Regions from separate parts of the Caldibacillus debilis DSM 16016 genome, predicted to be linked through region 1. Evidence: a T-box and tRNA genes for the amino acid it is inferred to sense, from the RefSeq annotation. Region 1 holds a T-box; the other holds one or more tRNA genes.

Region 1 (10,305 bases):
GGGGGAGTGAATATATTTTCGGACGGTTTTCCGACCGATCCCCAATTCCCTCGCGATATCGGAAACTAATTCCCCTTTCATACATCTCTTTGATCATGAAAAATTCCCCTCTCGTAATCAAAAACCTAGCCCCTCTCATTTACACTATGGTTCTATTGTAAGTGGGGAATTTTATTCCGGCTATATTGGGGATTTTATCACCGGCTTGAACAAACAAGCCTTACAGGAATTGAAGTAACAATATGGATCCGTATTCCCAACCGTGTTTAAAGCGATCACATCGGACAATGGCGCTGAATTCAGGGAACTCAGCAATCCAAGGAGTATTACCCGCATCCTTACACCTCATGTGAACAAGGAACCAATGAACGTCACAACGGACTCCTTCGCCAATTGATTCCAAAGGCAAGTCATGGCGGATAGCGATTCATCGCGCCTGATCGACGGAGAGAACCGGGGTATCACCCTCCCCGGGAAGATCCTGGAATATCGTTCACCAAACGATGCGTTTCACGAAGAGTTACGAAACATCGCCCGATCATAACCATATTTTCGATTACCGGAATTTGTTGCATTTATTATTGTAATTTAAGAAGGTGGATGGTAAATTTTAGAACAAGAAGAGATCCAAAGATGAAATATATAATAAATTGACAAAATTTGAAATTTCTTAAAAACTAATTAAGTTAAACCGAATATTATAATAATTTGTAAGTCACTAGTACCTGGTCATCAATATAACGATTTATTATCTAATGTTTTGAGGATTGTTAATGATAATATGTTTGTCGAAATAATGGAGTGAATATCATGATTAGCTTCAAAAATGTAAGTTTTTCCTACAAGTCTTTTAAAAAGCAAGTTGGGATTCGTGGAACATTAAAGGATTTATTTAAGAGAGAACATGTAAACCATACTGCTTTAGAAAATATTACTTTTGAAGCAGAAAAAGGTGAGATTCTGGCTTTAGTAGGACCTAATGGAGCAGGAAAAACTACACTTATAAAATTATTAGTCGGATTGATAGAACCTTCAACGGGAAATATCGATGTACTTGGATTTAATCCTTATAAAAAGAGCAATAAATATTTATCACAGATCGGTCTTGTAATGGGACAAAAAAGTCAGCTTACATGGGAATTACCGGCAATAGATACACTACATCTTATAAAGGCAATATATAGGATTGATTCTAAAGATTTTACAGAGAGATTAAATTATTTTTTAAACCTGTTAAATTTGAAAGATAAGGTTGCTGTTCCTGTAAGGAAATTGTCTCTAGGAGAAAGGATGAAGTTTGAGCTAATAGCATCAGTAATCCATTATCCTAAATTACTTATTCTTGATGAACCTACAATTGGTTTAGATATTGAGAGTCAGAGAGCAATACATAAATTTTTGCTGCATTTAAATCAAACCGAGAAAACAACAATATTGATTACGAGCCATTATATGCGTGATATCGAAGCTTTGGCTAAAAGAATAATGATATTAATTAACGGTCAAATTAAATACGATGGAGATATTAAACAATTAGTAAATACATTTAATAAGGGTAACACGATTATAGTAAAAACAAAGAGTGAACTTCCTGATGAAATACTGGGATATAAGATTAAAAGGGGTTCAGAAGAAAATAGTTGGGAGATATTGTTACAAGCAGGAGAATCTTATTATGAATTATTATCTTATCTTACTAATAATTTCCAGATTGAGAGTTTTCATATGAAAGAAACTCCATTTGAGGACATCATTTTCAATATCTTTACTGAAACGAAGGAGAGTTCAAGTTGAGTAAATACTTATATGTTTTTAGAAACGAGATTTTACTAAATTTGACTTATAAAGGTAATATCATTTCGAGTTTTATTGTTCAAATAATTCAAATGATAACGACGGTTTTTGTGTGGAGAGCTTTATATTCGGGGGAGAATGATATTGGTAATTATAACATATCAGAAATGACTACTTATTTAATCTTAACATCCTTATTAAGTGTAATATTTTCTCCTAACAGTGCTTTTAGATTATCCAATCTTATTAGCAGCGGAAAACTTTCAATTTTATTAATAAGACCATACTCTTATTTTTTTGAAAGCTTTTCAGTTTTTTTAGGACAAAAAGTAGTTCAGATTTGTGTAGTATTCATCATGATTATTTGTTTTTTTATGTTAGGCTTATTTCAGTTTTCGTTTCCAAATATTGTTTCTATATTATTGGTTCTAACTAATTTCATTTTATTATTTATTTTTTTATCAGTTATGGGAGAATTAAGCTTTTGGTTAATTGAAATGTGGCCATTACGCCCAATTTATAATGGTTTACTCTCACTATTTGGGGGAGTAATGTTTCCTTTGGATTTACTCCCGGAAAGCATATTGAATATAATACAATTTACACCTTTCTCGCTCTTTGGTTATGTAAATACAAAAGCGATTATGGGAGAGTTGTCTACTGACGCAATGTTTAACTTCTTAATAGCTTCTATGTTATGGATAATATTTTTCCAAATTATTTATATTATTTTATGGAAAAAGGGATTAAAGAAATACGAAGGAGTGGGAATATAATGTTTTTCAATTACCTAAAAATTGTATGGAGTTTAAGTATTTCCCAATTTTTTATATATAGATTAACTTCTGTTTTCGTATGTTTTTTCGGTGTGTTATTTACAGCAATTGAAGTTATAACTCTTTTTGTCCTATATCATTATACAGACTCAATAAATGGTTGGGACTTTTATAGTTTTCTTACACTTTCTGCCACTTATACATTAATATCATATATTTATCAATTTTTCTTTACCCTATCTCATGAAAAATTAATAGATAAAATAGTAGAGGGAGATTTGGACTATGATCTAGTAAGGCCGATAGATTCGCAATTGATTAATAGTATCAAACAATTGGATATTCCAAGTTTGATTAACATTGTTATCGCAATTGTATTACTCTGTTTTTCAGTTCCTCATGTATTAACTGGACATATTTTTGGAATAGTTATGTACATATTATTTGTATTGATGGGTGTTTACTTTTATTATTTAGTTAATCAATTTTTTATAAACTTTGCTTTTTGGATCGAACGGCCCTATCAAATAGCAGCTATTCCTGAATATTTATTAGATATAGCAAGTCGTCCAAGGAATGTTTATCCTCCTATTTTACATGTGCTATTTGTATGGGTTTTTCCAATTCTACTTAGTACAAATTTACCTGCTGAAATATTAAGAGGCGATTATAGTGTGGTTACATTAGTGTACTATTTATTTTTTATTATATTGTTTTCATTCTTAGTTAGAATACAGTGGAAACAAGCATTAAAGAAATATCAATCTGCAAATTAATAGTAAATTGAGATGATCGAGTCCATCGTTGTGTGTAAATTTTCCCTCGGTTAGAATGCCCGCTTCAAGTGGAAGATGGAACATTTCGCGTCTTTGAGAGGCTGCGACAGACGCTTTTTAGCCGATACTTATGATCTTGTTGTTTTTGTTCACGGCCTGGGATTTACGCCACTCCAGATAGCGGTCCATATCCAAATACTTTCTGCCGCCGGCCCATTTCTCGTCGATTTCCATGAGTTATGCTCCCATCAGCCGTTTGGCCGATTCCCGATTGGGAAAGATGCGATCACCCGTTCCCGACGGCGGATTTCCTCGTTCAAGCGCGCAAGGGCTGGTTGTGCGGAGACGCCTGCGGTACTTTTCCGGCAAAAGCGGGACCGCCGTCGCATCTTCAAAACCGGCTTCCAGGATTGCCATGGCTTTCGGCGCTTTCGTTTTGTATGCCTCCAGAACCTGATTCAAGCGTAGCCGCGCCGCATCCAGATCCGGTGCGTCGAAAATGGCCCGTACTCGGCTATGTATTTCATCTTACATAGCTTTCGGCGTGGCATCCAGAATATTGCGCAGGAAGTGGGTCTGACACCGCTGCCAGGTGACGCCTTGGAAGGGTTTACGGATGGTCCGCACCAACCCGCCGTGGACATCCGACACAATCCGATCGACGCCTCGGAGCCCGCGGCTTTTCAGCCAGCTAAAAAATTCACCCCAACTAGATTCGTACCGTTTCGATATCCTTTCGTTCTTCCGTCCGTTCGTAGGGCTCTGCCCTCAATTGTTCCGTTGCCTGGGCTTGTAACACTTGGTTCAGTACGGATTCCGGCAGCTTGGCTACTCCCGCATCCTGGGTGTTACCGAGAAAAGTTGATGCAAAAGTTGCGAATCTACGGTAATCTGATTTTGAGCCATTTCACCCCCCCTCTCTTTGGAATGTTTTCTCGACGACTACATTCAACCGAGGGGATTTGAAAATGGCTCATTTTTTTTAGATTCCTTTTTACACAATTTTACGGACTTAACTTCCTAACGTACGACTCTTGTTTATATTAGAATAAGGACTTGTTCTTGTAATTTTTCCAAAGAACGGTCGTAAGTATTTCTTTTCTTCCTGAAATACTTCGACCGGTCTTTTTTTGGTCGTGTTGCGGATTTTATAATTAGCGGTTCGATTTAACCAGTCCCTGAAAGAATGGAAGAAGCCGCGGGCCGGGAAATTTTGTTCGAACGTCCCGTTCCCTCAGGGATCCGCCGGGCCGATGGGAGGCGTTTCTCCTGTCCCGCGGGTATTTCCTGTCTTGAACATAATTCCCCTCTTTTTTTCATAAAGTATATTGATCATGGCCGTCACGATCATCGAATGTTTGAAAGGGAGGGGGATTGCGGATGGCTGAGGAAAGGCCGTCGGCATTGAGATTTTCTTTGGCAGATGTGGTACGCTTCCGCAAAGGAGAAGAGATCGAGGAATTGATCAGCTTATCTTTGGAACCGGAAATCCTCGTCCAGGAAAGGGACCATTACTATTCCATCCGGGGATCCCTGAACATGTTCGGGGAATACAGGGTCGCACCGGGCGAGGAGGAAGACGGGGAAGAAGATTTCTTCAACTTTTCCGGGCTGCGGTATGTGGATGTCATCGAAACGAGGGAGGAGGGGATTAACGAGTTCCGCCACGATTTCCCCGTGGACATCTCCGTTCCGAAGTACCGGGTGAGGAATATTGAGGAATTGAATTTGGATATCGATTCCTTCGACTATGAAATCCCCGGAAAAGGGGAATTAAGGCTGAGGGCGGAAATTTTGATCTCCGGCATCTACGATGAGGACGAACGGGAGGAAGAAGGGGAAGCGGAAGAAACGGAAAGGCCCGGGGAAGAGGGCTTGGAAGCGGAATTCGGATTGTTGAAAGAACTGAACGGCGATCAAAAGGAAGACGATGATTACAACTTTTTCGTGGAAGCGAGGAAATCCGCCCGCCTGGATGAAGGGGAAGGGAAAGGTCCGGAGGAGGAATTTGTCTCGATCCAGATTTTTTCCAACGAAGAGGCGGATGACGAAACGAAGAAAGAGGTTCCGTTCGATGGAGAGGAGATTTCCGCCCCGGGCGGGGAGCCCGCATCTTCACGGAAAGAGGGAGAGATTTTCGCCGCATCCGAAGCCACAGCCGTGAAGGCGGGAACGGAATCTTCCCCGGCGGAGAAGGAACGGCCTGCCCTTTCCGGCCTTAGGGGAGAAAATCCGCCGGCGGACGGTGCAAAGGAAGATGCCGGGCATCCATCCGGACCTCCGGAATGGGGGGAGGAGCGCGGGAAAGGGGAAAGGACAGCCGCTTTTTTTGAGGAGCCTGAGGTAAAAGGAAAAGCATCGGAAGGGACGGAGGCAAGGCCGGGAGAAGGAAACGATTTGCCGGAGCAGCCGGATGGCGGACCGGACCGTTTGCCGGAAGCGGAGGAACAAAACGGACCGGACACGCAGCCCCGGGAGATCCATTACCAGGCGAACGAGGAACCGGTCCAGGAAAAGAGCGTCATTTCGCTGGCGGATATTTTCGCCCATAAGGATGCGGAGACGAAACTGACGAGATGGAAAGTGTATTTCGTTCAAGAGGAGGATACGCTGCAGGACATCGCCGAGAAATACGAAACGAACGTGTCCCAATTGCTGCGGGCCAATGGCCTCGAATCGGATCATGAGGTTTACCCGGGGCAAGTGCTTTACATTCCCGAAACGAAGGGACATTTGACCAATTCGTGAGGCTGCTCCGAAGAGCCTTGACCGGAAGGCTTTCAGGCAGCCCTTTTTTTCGCCCGTTTTTGGCAAACGGCTGGAGCAAAGGATTGCGGCCATCGGGCTGATCGCTGCGGCACGGCTTCCAAAGCCGCCGCAAGCTGGCAAGAAACCGCGGCTCCGGAAAGACCGGTCAGGCGCCTTAGGTCCTCCCATCGGGAAAGTTTACACTTGAAAAAAGGGCTAATCTGGAAATGGGCAGGCGAAAGCGAGATGGATGCGGAGAACAGGCAAAGGATACGGACCGTTTTGCGGGAATACGGGTTGGAGGCGGAACGGATCGAAGCCTTTGGAAAAATGCATAAAGTGTACGGGAAAAGGGGAATTTTCGGGCTGAAGGAGACGACGGAGCAAAAGGGGAGGAACATGCTCCGCTCCCTGACGGTCCTTTATGACAAGGGCTTTTTCCACGTCGTCCCTGTCTGTTTGACAAGAAGGGGGTATCCTGGGGTCCGTTTTCCGGGGAAATTTTTTTATTTGCTGCCCTGGATGGAGGGAAAAAGCGGCGGACAACAGGGGAAGACCGGGGACAGGATGTTCCGGGAACTGGGGAAAATGCATTACTTTACCGCCCGGGAGATCCCACTCGACAAAAGGCGGGCGGAGAATGATTACTTGCGGGCCAAGGAGCGGATCGAAAGGGAAAAGGAAGAATTGGAGAGATTCATGGATCTTTGCGAACAAAAAACCTATTTGTCCCCTTTCGAGTGGATCTTTACGGATTATTTTTTCGAGATTTGGCAGGCCTATGAATTTGCCGGCGCAAAGCTGGAGCGATGGTTCACGGAAACCGTGAGCCGCGGAAGCCTGCGCAGCGTCCTCATCCACGGGCGTCTGTCCTTGGATCACTTCATCTTTGACGAACGGGGAACCGGCCGTTTTATCAACCTGGAACACAGCCGGCGGGCCTCCCCCGTTTTTGATCTACTGCCGTTTTTTCGGGAGATTTTGCAGACTCGGGACGGTGAAGCGTTCCATTGGATGAATCACTATTGGAAATATTTCCCATGGCGGGAGGAGGAGCAATTCCTGCTCCAAGCCGGACTGGCATGTCCGCATCCGTTGATGAAGCTTGTCAAAGCCTATTCCCTTCCGGAGAAAAAAATGGGGGAATATGATGCCGCCAAAGGGATGATGCAGGAAATCCGGCGGCTGCTCCATATCAAAGGGTTCGTTTTGGAATTGGAAAAAGGGCTGCCGGCCGGCGGAACGGATGCCGGAGATCAAGGGGACCCGGAATGAAAGGCGGCCGGTGATCCTGAAAGACTTGCCGCCCCGTCAGAAGAATTCGAAATGAAAGGCGATCGCGATGAGAAGAAAGAGCAGAAGCAAAATGACATCGAAGGTGGTGGGCAAAAAAACCGTCCGGATCGCCTGGAAAATGCAAAAGGGAATGATCAATTGACGGGCGATCTCCCTCGCCGTCCGCAGCCGGGGAGGCAAAGTGTAAGGGTTAAATCTTCTGCGCAAAGCCGGAAAACCTCCTTTACGGAAACGGGATTACTATTATTTTTATGTCCCCGCCGGCAAAATAGTGATTGAAAGGTATTTTTCCCGGGAAATCGGAAATAATGATTGACGAAAAAGATTGGTATCGAATAAAATATAAGATAAAACCTGACCCTTTTAAACATGACAAAGCCATATGCGTTGAACGGGAGGAGTACAATCCCCACTGCATTCAAGAGAGGGAATCGGCTGGTGGAAGATTCCTATGCAGCGGATTGGAAGGTCGCCCGGGAGCAGCTTTTGCGAAAGACGTCGCCGTCGATTAGCAAAAGCCGGCGGATGCCGTTAACCGAAGGAGTGCCGGATGCAGCCGTCTGCATCCGTGAAAAAAGGTGGTACCGCGAATCCCATTCGTCCTTTTGACGTTTGGGATTTTTTATTTTGGAAAGGAGGAGATCGCATGGAAGAGCTCGAGATCAAAATGCCGACCAAATATGATCCGAAAACGGTGGAACAGGGCCGTTACGAATGGTGGCTCCGCGGAAAATATTTCGAGGCGAAAGGAGAACCGGACAAAAAACCGTTTACGGTCGTCATTCCTCCGCCGAACGTCACCGGAAAATTGCATCTCGGCCACGCCTGGGATGCGACCCTTCAGGACATCATCGTCCGGATGAAGCGGATGCAGGGGTATGACGTTTTGTGGCTCCCCGGCATGGACCATGCGGGCATCGCCACCCAGGCCAAGGTGGAGGAAAAGCTGCGGAAGGAAGGAAAGACGAGATACGATCTGGGCCGGGAAAAATTTGTCGAAGAAACGTGGCGCTGGAAAGAGGAATATGCCGGCCACATCCGGAAACAATGGGAAAAACTCGGCCTTTCCCTCGATTACACGAGGGAGCGTTTCACCTTGGATGAAGGGCTCTCCAGGGCCGTCCGCGAAGTGTTCGTCTCCCTATACCGGAAGGGCCTGATCTACCGGGGGGAATATATCATTAACTGGGATCCGGAGACAAGGACGGCTTTATCCGACATTGAAGTGATTTACAAGGAAGTGGAAGGCGCCCTCTACCACATCAAATATCCGTTAAAGGACGGAAGCGGCCATATCGAAGTGGCCACGACGAGGCCGGAAACGATGCTGGGGGATACCGCCGTCGCCGTCCATCCGGAGGATGACAGGTACAAGGACCTGATCGGCAAAACGGTCGTCTTGCCCTTCGTTGGCCGGGAGATTCCGATCATCGCCGATGAATACGTAGACAAGGAATTCGGAACCGGAGCGGTCAAAATTACCCCCGCCCATGACCCCAACGACTTCGAGGTCGGAAACCGGCACGGGCTCCCGCGGATCCTGGTCATGAATCCGGATGGGACGATGAATGAAAATGCCGGCAAATACCAGGGATTGGACCGTTTCGAATGCCGGAAGCGGATCGTCGAAGATCTTCGGGAGCTCGGGCTGCTGGAAAAAGTCGAAAAGCATGTCCATTCCGTCGGCCATTCGGAAAGAAGCGGCGCCGTCGTCGAACCGTATCTGTCCACCCAATGGTTCGTCAAGATGGAACCGCTGGCCAGGGCAGCCATCGAACTGCAAAAGGGCGAAGGAAAAGTCCGTTTTGTGCCCGAACGTTTCGAAAAGACCTATTTGCACTGGCTGGAAAATATCCGGGATTGGTGCATTTCCCGCCAGCTTTGGTGGGGACACCGGATTCCCGCCTGGTATCATAAAGAGACCGGCGAGATTTACGTGGACACCGAACCGCCGAAGGACATCGAAAATTGGGAGCAGGATCCCGATGTTTTGGACACTTGGTTCAGCTCGGCGTTATGGCCCTTTTCGACGATGGGATGGCCGGACACGGAAAACCCCGATTACAAGCGGTATTATCCGACGGACGTCCTGGTGACGGGCTATGACATCATTTTCTTCTGGGTGTCGCGAATGATTTTCCAAGCCCTGGAATTTACTGGTACGAAACCGTTCAAGGATGTATTGATCCACGGCCTCGTCCGCGACAGCCAGGGAAGAAAAATGAGCAAATCCCTCGGAAACGGCGTCGATCCGATGGAGGTCATCGACAAATACGGGGCCGACTCCCTGCGCTATTTCCTGGCAACCGGTTCTTCCCCGGGGCTGGATTTGCGCTTCAGCACGGAAAAGGTGGAAGGGGTCTGGAATTTCGCCAACAAAATTTGGAACGCGTCCCGCTTCGCCTTGATGAACTTGAACGGCATGACCTATGATGAAATCGATTTGGGCGGGGAGAAATCCGTCGCCGACCGATGGATCTTGGCGAGATTGAACGAGACGATCGAAACGGTCACGAAGCTTGCGGAAAAATACGAATTCGGCGAAGCCGGGCGGACGTTGTACAACTTTATCTGGGATGATCTTTGCGATTGGTACATCGAGATGGCCAAGCTCCCGCTCTACGGCGATGACGAAGGGGCGAAAAGGACGACGAGGTCCGTTCTCGCCTGCGTTTTCGATCAAACCTTGCGTTTGTTGCACCCGTTCATGCCGTTTATTACCGAGGAAATATGGCAGCATCTGCCCCATCAGGGAGAGACGATCACTTTAAGCAAATGGCCCGAGGTCCGCAAAGAATGGGATGATCCGAAGGCGGTCAAGCAGATGAAAATCCTGATGGAAATCATCCGTTCGGTAAGAAACATCCGCGCGGAAATGAACACGCCGATGGGCAAGAAAATCGATGTCCTGATCA
Region 2 (10,305 bases), on a different contig from region 1:
TGATGGGCCTCAAAGTAATATTGGCCAGCCGGACTTTCCAAAAAACGTTTCACGTATTCCGGACTGATTTCTTCCGGCGAATGGAGGCGGATGATAATGAACATGTGCGATACCAAGATCGTACCGTCGTATTCCGGAACAACTGCAATCTTCTTTTGGGTCCCCCTGCCCGAGACCAGTATATCGCCCGGCCGAGCGGTTACCCGCTGCAGATCCCTCGTTTGCACCGGAAATTGATCGATGGAATCAAACCGGATTTCTCCGTTTTCGATATCCCGTAATTGAATAACTGGGAATAACTCCCCATCCCCGTTCTCGGTTTCCCGGCGAAGGGGCAGATTGACGCCGCGGATGACTTCCGCAATGTCCCCGATGTGCACTAGATTTTCCGCTTCGTTTTCGTATTTTTTCTTATTAAAAACGATCTTGCCGAATTCCGTGTCCAGTTCCACATGAATGAAGTATAAGGTCGGGTTTAAATCCCAATTGTTCTCGGCAATTTCATCGATCTTAACAATCCGGGAGTATTTTTCTTTGTTTTCATAGGCCTCGAGGGTTTCAACGATTTTCCGGACATGTTTGGAAGTCAAATATTTCTGTGTTCTCGTCCGCTCATAATCCCCTTCGGCATTAATGATTTGCACCTTGCCTTTTTTATGGTCCGGTTTATGTTTGTTCAACAGAAGAAGCGCCACGGGAAGGGCCGTTCCGCTAAACAAATGATTCGGAAGGAAAACGATGCTTTCGATGACATCGTCTTTTATCAGCATGGAACGGATTTTTCTTTCCGCCGCACCCCTGACCAGCGTTCCGAAAGGTACGATCAATGCCGCTTTCCCTTCCGGCTTCAACGAAGCCAATGCATGCAAGATAAAGGAATAATCCCCAAGCGATTTTGACGGAAGATCGTAAAAATCGAACCGGTGGTAAGGATCATTGACGGCGAACTCGTATCCCCAATCCCTTAAACCGAAGGGAAAATTCATGAGAATATAGTCAAATTGCATCAGGCGCCCATCTTCGAGCCATTTCGGGTCACGGATCGTATCGCCCAGTTTCAGGTCGCCCCGATCCGGCAAGATGCGATTGACAAACAAATTCAGTTTGCCGATCCCGTATAACTCTTCATGAATCTCCTGCCCAAAAACGGAGACATCCTTTCCTTCGGTTTTCGCGTACCGGTGGGCTTCAACGAGCAGATTCGCGATCCCGGCCGTTCCGTCGTAGACGGATCCGCCGGTCGGCTTTAACGCGCGGATCATCAGCCGGGCCAGGCCATCGGGTGTGAAATCATAATCTTTGGAGGAGGCAAGCAGCTCTTTGATTAACGTTTCAAAAAAAACGGCCGCAGCCCCATCGCTTTGATATTCCGTTCTTGATAATCCATATCGTTCAAGAAGGACCACCAATTTATATAGGGAGTTTTCCCCGATGTTCGTGAACGAGTCGTTAAGAAACACGCCGGAGAGGGAAGGCTCCAAGCTTTCAAGCATCCGGTACGATGATCGGATAATCTCCTTTACGTTTCCGGGGCGATTTTTCAGTTCTTCCCTGGTCACGATGTTCGCGAGCTTCTCGCCATATTTTTCATCCTCCATGGCAAAAAACAGGGCGTGCAACTTGAATAATTCAACTGCCAACCCTTTTTCCGCTTCCATTTCTTTCTTGCCGAATTGATCTTTTAATTCTTGAACGAATCGTAGCGCTTTGTCACGGATCATCATTATACCTCCTCAATTTCTTAATAAAGTATTCCTAATACCTTAAAATTTTTCCCGCAAAAAAGAGACTTTTCTATGCAAGCATTCCATGGCCGATGAAGTCCAAAATGCCTAATCGAAGCGGACATAAGCACTCCGTTTCGGGAGTGCCGTGTTCCTTCGACAGGGCGCGGAGTTATACATAAATGGGGACTTAGCCCCATGTCGCAAGGGCGCAATTCAAAGGCATCTCCTCTTGCTGAAGGTTGATCATCTCTGCGAGTCTAATATAACATAGAACAAAGGGTTTGTAAAGGGAATTTATAATTCTTTTTTATTTTTTTCTAATTATCTTCTTAAAGAAATGATGATTGTTTCAGGGAAAAGTAACATGAAAAATACGAAAAAGGAAAAAGCCATCGCGTCCTTGCCATGGCTCCACGAACATAGGATTCCGGCGGGGTGCCACTCCCGGATCTCCACCGCGGCGACGGCTGCCTGTTCCGTCCTCGGAAATCCTGTTTTTCAGACAATTGCCGAATTTCGATGATGTGGGTACGCGAAAGGATCTGCAGGAAGAGGATCCTTGTCATGGACTGGTGATTACATATGATTTTATGGGACGCCAAACCATTCCAAATGATCCATCCTTTTTCGCCTTGAGAAGAAATAATGATTTTCCTTTAAGTGGGATTTCTCCTGTCGTTGAAGGGGAAGCCCCAGCGCAGAAAAAGACCGTATCCAACGGACGCCAATCATTCGTCAATCATTATTCTCGGGGCAGCGAAACCAGCGAAAGAAATGATTTAACCTAGATATTCCCGGCAACCGTACGGCGATTCTGCCAGCGAAATCCATTACAGAAATTTTTCGACTTCCCCGTATTCATCTTGTCAATCATTTTGTGAAAGATTTATTCCGGATTACGGAAGACATGCCGTTTTTCCGTGGGAGAACCGAATAATCATTTGATTTCTATTTGGACAAATTCCCTGTATTTTTTAAATCCAAGTTTTTTGTAGAAATCGTTGGCGATTTTATTTTCAATCCAATAATCCAATTCGACCCAATCTATTCCTTTGTTTTTCGCAATTTCATAAATCTCTTTCATTAATCTCGAGCCATAGCCTTTTTTTCTCTTGGTTTCCGTTACGCTAATTTGATGGACATATTCGGATTTATAGGCCTTTTTAAAAGGGGTTTCCGGATCGTTTCTGATCTCGATCCAAGCGTATCCGATCGCTTCGCCGTCATCCTCGACAAGGAGAAAAATAAAACGTTCGTCATGAATAATACCTTTGAAAAATTCTTTCATTGCCTCATAGTCATATTGCTTAAAATATTTGGGATACAATTCATAATGCAAATCATGGACGGACTGATTCAGTTTTGCAATCGTCTCATAATCAGTTGTTCGGATAATTTTCATATTTTTTCCCCACTTGCCATTTCATTTATCCTGATTATATCCATATTAAGGTTTTAATGGAATCATCATTATAAAAGTCGGATGGAATACGGATGTACGCAAATACTTTATTGCATTCCGATCGCGCCGGCCTTCCCCATATTCTTGATTGATCCTATAAGGTTATTCGCTTTTTACCAAAGGTACGGTCTCATTTTTTGCCCAAAAAAATATCCCAAAAGCGCACACAGTGCGAACGCTTTTGGGACAGTTCCAAGCGAACCCAAATGATTGTTCAGTTGGCCAGAAGTTTCAAGGATTCGCGGGTAAACGCCGGGATGTCATCCGGGGTGCGGCTGGTGACGAGTTGGTTGCCGCAAACGACGACTTCTTCATCGACGAAATTCGCGCCGGCGTTTTCCAGATCGACGCGGATCGATTTGTAGCCGGTCACTTTGCGGCCCTTCAGCGTTTTTGCAGTAATCAAGAGCTGCGGACCATGGCAGATCGCAAACACCGGTTTTTTCGCATCCATAAACGCTTTGGCGAAATCGACAAAACGGTCATCGGCGCGAAGGATGTCCGGCGAGAACCCTCCCGGGATAAAGAGCGCATCGAAATCCTCGGGTTTCACTTCATCGATCGACGCATCGACGGTAACCTTCACTTCACCGTGTTTGCCCGTGACGGTCTTGCCTTTTTCTTTCTCGATGACGGTCAATTCGTGCCCGGCTTGTTTAAAGGCTTCGGCCGGTTTCGCGTACTCGGAGTCCTCGAACTCATTCGTCATAACAACGGCAATTTTTTTCGCCATACGGCTTCACTCCTCCTTACGATCGGATGATACCCGCCCAGGGCAGGTGTCTAATTAGATTGTAAAACGCGCGGCAGGAAACTTCAAAACATCTGCTTTCGCCATGCCCGGCAGTCGGCCGCATGGGTTTTCCGCAGAAACTTCGGCGGCAACTTCCGAAAAACCCTCCGATGTCCGGCCCGGCCGTGGTTCACGGGGCGGCCGCCCCGCGATCCGGACAAAGCTTTAAAGCACGCGAACACCCAGCTGCGCCAACATGTCCGCAAGCATGGCGAGCGGCAGCCCGACGACCGTGAAATAATCGCCTTCGATTTTCTCCACGATGGCCGAGCCGAGGCCTTGAATGGCATAAGCGCCCGCCTTGTCCATCGGCTCGCCGGTCCGGATGTAGCGGCGGATTTGCGCATCGCTCAACGGTTTCATCGTCACGAGCGTCCGGCTGTGGCCGGTGAGAACTTTGCCGTCGGCGCAGGCGATGCAGGAGATGCCGCTGTAAACGGCATGGGTTTTCCCTTGCAGCAGGCAGAGCATGCGAAAGGCGTCGTCCTCATCCTTCGGTTTTCCGAGAATCTCCCCGCCGTAGACAACGACAGTGTCGCCGGCCACCACGACGGCGTTCTCCCTCGGCCCGATCGCTTCATAAGCCGCGCGGGCTTTCCTCTCCGCGAGCCGCTCGACGACTTGCTCCGGCGGAAGATTACCCTGGACGCATTCATCGGCGTTGTTGACCGCAAACTCGACCGGCAGGCCGAGCTGTCGGATCAATTCCTTTCGCCGTGGAGAAGCGGACGCCAAGATCAACGTCACCCGATCCATGCGGGCTCTCCCTCCCTATCAGTTTCGATGCGGTGCCATTGCCGCCAAATGGGTTTTCCCCTTTATTTTACCCAAGGAACGGGCGGGACGGTCGTCTCAAAAAAATAAACGGCCGTGCTTCTTGCAAAAGACCGTCTTTCGTTTTCAAAGGAAATCGAGTTTTTTTGAGGCCGGTTCGTCCGGCAAAATTTCCCGCAGCGGCGTTAGCAATTTCATTATACCTCCATTTGCTTCAATCAATCCCGCCTCACAACGGCAACGATTCGTCATCAGAAAGTTTCCCCCGGTCAAAAAGAAAAAAGGGATCAGGAGCCCCGGCTTACAACGGCAACGATTCGTCATGCCCAGATCCGACGGATTGCACCATGCCGGGCGGACAAAAAATGCCAACCATTTGGTTGGTTTTATCCTTTGAATTTCCATATTTTCTTTTCCATTTGCTCCGGCATAAAGTCCACCATCGCCATGGCGCAGGGGTTCCTGATGGGCGGTAAAATATTTATCTGTCCTTAACGAATTGGATTTGAACTTCCCTTTGCAAAAATTTAGCAACAATTTCGTGAATCAGATCGCTGTAATTTGTCTCCAGCCAATCCCGGCCAAAGTCATTATTCGCGTAAATAATCAGCAGATCCTCTGTAAGCCGCGCATCCGTAATGGTGCCCGTAAACCATGTTTCGAAACTTGGCGAAGAAATTTTCTTGGCCGCTTCATAAAACAAGCTTTTGATCAATTCGCGGGCGGATTCATCGATTTGTTCAAAATTATATTTTCCCGCATAACCGATCCCTTTATTTTCACGATAATAAAGTTCCAATCCCGGATTCACTTTTTCTTCCACCCGGTTTATCCGCCGTTCAATCTCGACGACCTTATCCAAGGTCACATCCAATAAATTCCGCAAATATTTGTTTTCCCGCTTTAACGATTCCAACTCTTGCCAAATATCTTTCCATTCGGTTTCAGCCACAGCCAAACTCCTCTCCAAAATTTTTCCAATTCTCTCGGTCGATGGGCAACTGAAGTCGACCGCGACGGGATCCAAATCCGTATGAATGATTTCGATATCAATTCCTCTGTTCTCTTTTCTGAAGCACTTCATGGATCGAATACAATGCCGCTTCCGTATCGTATACAGAAACACGGTCAACGATATTCGCCGTCAAGTCAATAAAATGAAAAAACCGCGCCAAACGTTGATTTGACGCGGTTTCCTTGATGTTCGATGATTCCGACTGGGCTCGAACCAGCGACCCCCACCCTGTCAAGGTGGTGCTCTCCCAGCTGAGCTACGGAATCATTTTTGCCGGACATTTAGTACTATAAGGCATCTTGGCCTGTTTGTCAACAGGGATCAAAAAAATTTTTCCGCTAAAACGTTTCCCGAATCGGGATTCGTTGGCAGTATGCCGGAAATCCCCTTTAGGCAACCGATTCGATTCAGGTTTTTTCTTCACCCATCTCCTCAGCCTGGCGGCAGGGATTTTAACGATGAGGGGAAATCATGAAACCCAATAGGATGGACCTGCGCCTCCCTCCTCCTTTGACCAAGACCGCGCCTTCTCCTGAAAGACAAGAGGACGGATCGGCGGCCTGTCGCGGGTTCAAAACCGTGAGACAGGCGTTTCCTCCCATTCGGGGCATTTTAAAGAACGTGTAATAACTCGATTGCCGCTTTGACAGGCGGGGCAGTCCGGCTTGAAACGGCCCCCGATTCCGCAAACGGAAGGATCTCCTGTTTCCGACCTCCCTTCCCGCTCGGCCGGATCCGGCATGGCTTTGGCCCGATCCCTCATCGGATCCGGACCAAAACCGTTTTTTGACGAACCGTTAAAGCGCAGCCGATAGACGGCGGGGAGCCGCGCCCATGAACAAGCCGAGTGCCGGACGGGACCTCCCCCGATTCCCTCAACGCAAGCCATGGGGCCCCCTTTGCCGAACGCCGACCAAAGCGGCCCTCCCCGATTACTTCATCTTAAACTGCTGCTTCACCAATTTTTGATACAAGGCATGGGCCGCCAGCAGCTCTTCGTGGGTCCCTTGGCCGGTGACCCTGCCGTCTTCAATGACGATGATCGTATCCGCATCGACGACCGTGGAAAGGCGATGGGCAATAATGAAGGTCGTCCTTCCCTTCATCAAGTTTTTCAGCGCCTCCTGCACGAGGCCTTCCGATTCGCTGTCCAGGTTGGACGTGGCTTCATCCAGCAAAAGCAGCTTCGGGTCGCGCAAAAGGGCCCTCGCGATGGCGATTCTCTGCCTTTGTCCCCCGGAAAGTTTGACGCCCCTTTCCCCCACTTCCGTGTCATACCCTTGCGGCAGTTTCTCGATGAATTCGCTGGCATTGGCCAGCCGGGCCGCTTCCTTCACTTTTTCCTCGGGGACGGGTTTTTCGATGCCGTAACAAATATTTTCCCGTATCGTGCCGGAGATGATCGGGCTCTCCTGGGAGACGTAGCCGATGGCGCCGCGCCAGCTGTGAAGATCGAAGGCTTCGATGTTTTCCCCGCCGATCGTAATCATGCCTTCCGTCGGTTTGTAAAACCGTTCGATCAAGGAAAAAATGGTCGTCTTCCCGCCCCCGCTCGGCCCGACAAAAGCGACGGTTTTTCCGGGTTCGGCGGTAAAATCGACCGCCTTCAACGCCATTTTCCCCTCCTCATAGGCAAAAGACACGTTGTGGAACGCAAGCGGCTTTCCAAAGTCGATTTCTTTTTTCCCGCCGCCTACTTCCCCTTTCATTTTCAACATTTCCACGATCCGCTCCGTCGCCCCCATCGTTTTTTGGAAAGTGGTAAAGAAGGAGGCGAACTGGCTGAACGGCATGACAATTTGGAAGAGATAGATGATGATCGCGACGAGGGATCCGGGAGACATCGCGCCGGAGGCCACCCGCGCACCGCCGTAGCCGATGATGACGACGACCACCAGCATGATCAGCATCGTCATGAAAGGAGATACGACGGCTAGGATCTTCGCCTCCTTCAAACCGAAGCGGAGCAGCCGGCGGATCTCCTCTTTTCCTTCCATCTCTTCAGCCGGTTGGGCATTGTATGCCTTGACGAGGCGGATCTCATGGAGGACGCGCCCGAGATGTCCGCTGAACGCCGCCATTTCATCCTGACTTTGCATGGCGATTTTATAAATTATCTTTCCCAGCGGCAAGATGGCCAAAAGCGCCAAAGGGACGGAAAGGAACATGATGAGGGTGATCTGCCAGTCGATGATGAGCAAAATGATGACCGAACCGACAATGGAGACGATGCCCGAAAGAAAGGCAACGAAATGGTTCGTCACCAGCATTTTGACCATATTGGTGTCCTGGATGATGCGGCTCATCGTTTCTCCCGACTCGTGTTTGTCGAAGTAGGAGACCGGCAAGTCCAACACGCGGCTCCACAAGTTTTCCCGCAATCGCGCCACGATGTTTTCCCCGACGTACGTCATGGCGTAGAAGGAAAATCCGCCGGCAACGGTCTGGAAAAGAAAGGCGGACAGAAGGAAGACGATGATCGTCCAATCGATGCCGCCGTCGGACATTTGATCGATCAGATTTTTCGTCAACAGCGGGACGACCAATCCCGCCCCCGTTTCCAAAAGGCCGAGAAAGAGCGCCGCGGCGATGAGGGGTTTGGACGGATTTCCCATTTTCAACAGTTGAAAAAAATCGGCGAGTTTCATCGGATTCCTTGGCTGGTGGTTCAAGGCGATCTTCCTTTCTTATCGGCAAATTCTTTTTTCAGGGGCTGGGGGGGCCATTTCCCGGCCTCCTTTCCACGGGAAACGCGGACAAGCGGAAACGAAGGGGAACGGCGGGTGAGCGGGTAGCTTCCGTCGGATCCGATCAATCGATGGTGCTCACTTGCTGTCCGCCGGTTTCGCGTGACCGGCCGGCCCGTCGGCTCCCTTCCTCAAGCAGGCTTAAAAGGGCCTTGCGGCTCGCCTCCCCGCCCCTCCCCTTCGATCATACCTCCTTACGTAACTGGAAGTGCAAGGGTTTCATGAAAAAATCAGGGAATGGCGCTGCCCGATTTCCTGAGATCGCTAGCCTTTTCACAATCGAAAGCTGCCCTGGTGAAAGGAGGCAGAAAGGCTTCCGCGTCTTCCATTTGCAATCGAACATATGTTCGATTATACTGGAAGAAAAGGAAGGGATTCCGATGGACCTGTTTCACCGTTGCCTTAAGGAACAAATTCCCGTTGAAATCATCTATCTGTCCGAAAAGGGCGAATGGACGAAAAGGATCGTCCTTCCGCGCAAATTGGACGGCGGTGCCGTCCTTGCCTTCGATTTGTCCAAAGGGGGCATTCGCCGTTTCCGGATGGACCGGATTTTTGCCGCCCTGCCCGCCGCAAAGGCAAACAAACGGAAATTCCCAACCTTGATCGCATAAATTCAAAGCCAAATGCGGAAAGATTATGTTATTATTTTTGTATAAAACTTTCTCCAGGTGAGGCCCATGGAACGCGGTACGGTAACCGATCTGACGGTCCGTTCCGGCGCGTTGGCGGAAACGGTCCCTTTGTTCGTCTACCTTCCTCCTTTTTATTCCGAATTCAAAAAATATCCGCTGATCATCGCCCAAGACGGCCGGGATTATTTTCAATTGGGCAGGATCGCCAAGACGATGGATGAACTGATCCGGGAAAAACGGATGCAGCCCGCCATTTTTGCCGGCGTCCCCTACCGGGATGTGCATGATCGGCGCGGCAAATATCATCCATCCGGCGAAAAACACGCAGCCTATCTGTATTTTCTTGCCCATGAACTTCTCCCTGCCCTTGAACGGGAATTTCCTGTATCGCCCGCCGGATCGTCGAGGGCCTTGGCCGGCGATTCGCTGGCGGCCACCGTTTCCCTGCTGGCCGCCATGCAATATCCCCGCACCTTCGGGAATTTGTTGCTCCATTCCCCCTATGTGAACGGCGATGTGATCGAACGGACGAAAAACTTTTCCGAATGGCCGCTTTTGAGAATTTACCATGTCGTCGGCCGGCAGGAAACGGCCGTGAAGACGACCGACGGCGCAATCGCCGATTTTTTGACGCCGAACCGGATGCTGAAGGAATGGATCGAAGGAAGGCCCTCGGAATATTTTTACGAAGAATTCGCGGGAAATCACACGTGGAAATATTGGCAAAAGGATTTAAAGCGGGGGCTGAGTTTCCTTTTCCCGGCGGAATGAAAAAATTCCATAAAAGTGTTAGGTAACGGTAATAGTTTAAAAATCAATTTTTCTGTTATAATAGAAAAAACTTCGCCTAACTCCGGATCTTTTTTGCCCTTCTTCGCGAAAACCAATCCAAAAGGAGGTCTGTCATGAAAGCGGGCATTGCGATTTTTCCTTCCAAAAAGCTTCAGGATTTCGCCAATTCTTACCGCAAACGCTATGATCCGAAATACGCTTTGATTCCTCCCCATTTGACCTTAAAAGGCCCTTTCGACATCAACGAAGAAGATTTGCCCAGATATTCGGAAAAGCTGGAGGAAATTGCCCAAAAATACCGGCCGTTTCCTTTGCGAACGACGAAGATCAGCTCTTTCCACCCTTTAAATAACGTCATTT

The links. The T-box of region 1 lies ahead of A3EQ_RS0103590 (valine--tRNA ligase). A T-box ahead of a tRNA ligase gene usually reads a tRNA of that ligase, here a tRNA-Val.
Region 2: it has a tRNA-Val gene. The T-box ahead of A3EQ_RS0103590 (valine--tRNA ligase) is inferred to sense a tRNA for this amino acid. The anticodon was not compared.

Annotation. Positions count from the first base shown of each region.
Region 1 covers NZ_KB912880.1:95,210-105,514, forward strand. Annotated here, with positions in the region: partial or broken gene A3EQ_RS0103535 (helix-turn-helix domain-containing protein) at 1-121, opposite strand, end outside; gene A3EQ_RS20535 (ABC transporter ATP-binding protein) at 811-1,794, shown strand; gene A3EQ_RS0103545 (ABC transporter permease) at 1,791-2,570, shown strand; gene A3EQ_RS0103550 (ABC transporter permease) at 2,570-3,346, shown strand; partial or broken gene A3EQ_RS23200 (transposase) at 3,584-4,078, opposite strand; gene A3EQ_RS0103570 (LysM peptidoglycan-binding domain-containing protein) at 4,727-6,094, shown strand; gene A3EQ_RS0103575 (phosphotransferase) at 6,299-7,369, shown strand; gene A3EQ_RS0103580 (hypothetical protein) at 7,406-7,597, opposite strand; T-box leader at 7,769-7,998, shown strand; gene A3EQ_RS0103590 (valine--tRNA ligase) at 8,037-10,305, shown strand, end outside.
Region 2 covers NZ_KB912888.1:33,228-43,532, reverse strand. Annotated here, with positions in the region: gene A3EQ_RS0109110 (N-6 DNA methylase) at 1-1,721, opposite strand, end outside; gene A3EQ_RS22475 (hypothetical protein) at 2,252-2,515, shown strand; gene A3EQ_RS0109100 (GNAT family N-acetyltransferase) at 2,665-3,129, opposite strand; gene A3EQ_RS0109095 (type 1 glutamine amidotransferase domain-containing protein) at 3,404-3,922, opposite strand; gene A3EQ_RS0109090 (Maf family protein) at 4,148-4,738, opposite strand; gene A3EQ_RS0109085 (hypothetical protein) at 4,883-5,161, opposite strand; gene A3EQ_RS20845 (DnaA N-terminal domain-containing protein) at 5,238-5,708, opposite strand; tRNA gene A3EQ_RS0109075 (tRNA-Val) at 5,965-6,037, opposite strand; gene A3EQ_RS0109065 (ABC transporter ATP-binding protein) at 6,704-8,419, opposite strand; gene A3EQ_RS0109055 (hypothetical protein) at 8,899-9,132, shown strand; gene A3EQ_RS0109050 (alpha/beta hydrolase) at 9,199-9,924, shown strand; gene A3EQ_RS0109045 (YjcG family protein) at 10,059-10,305, shown strand, end outside.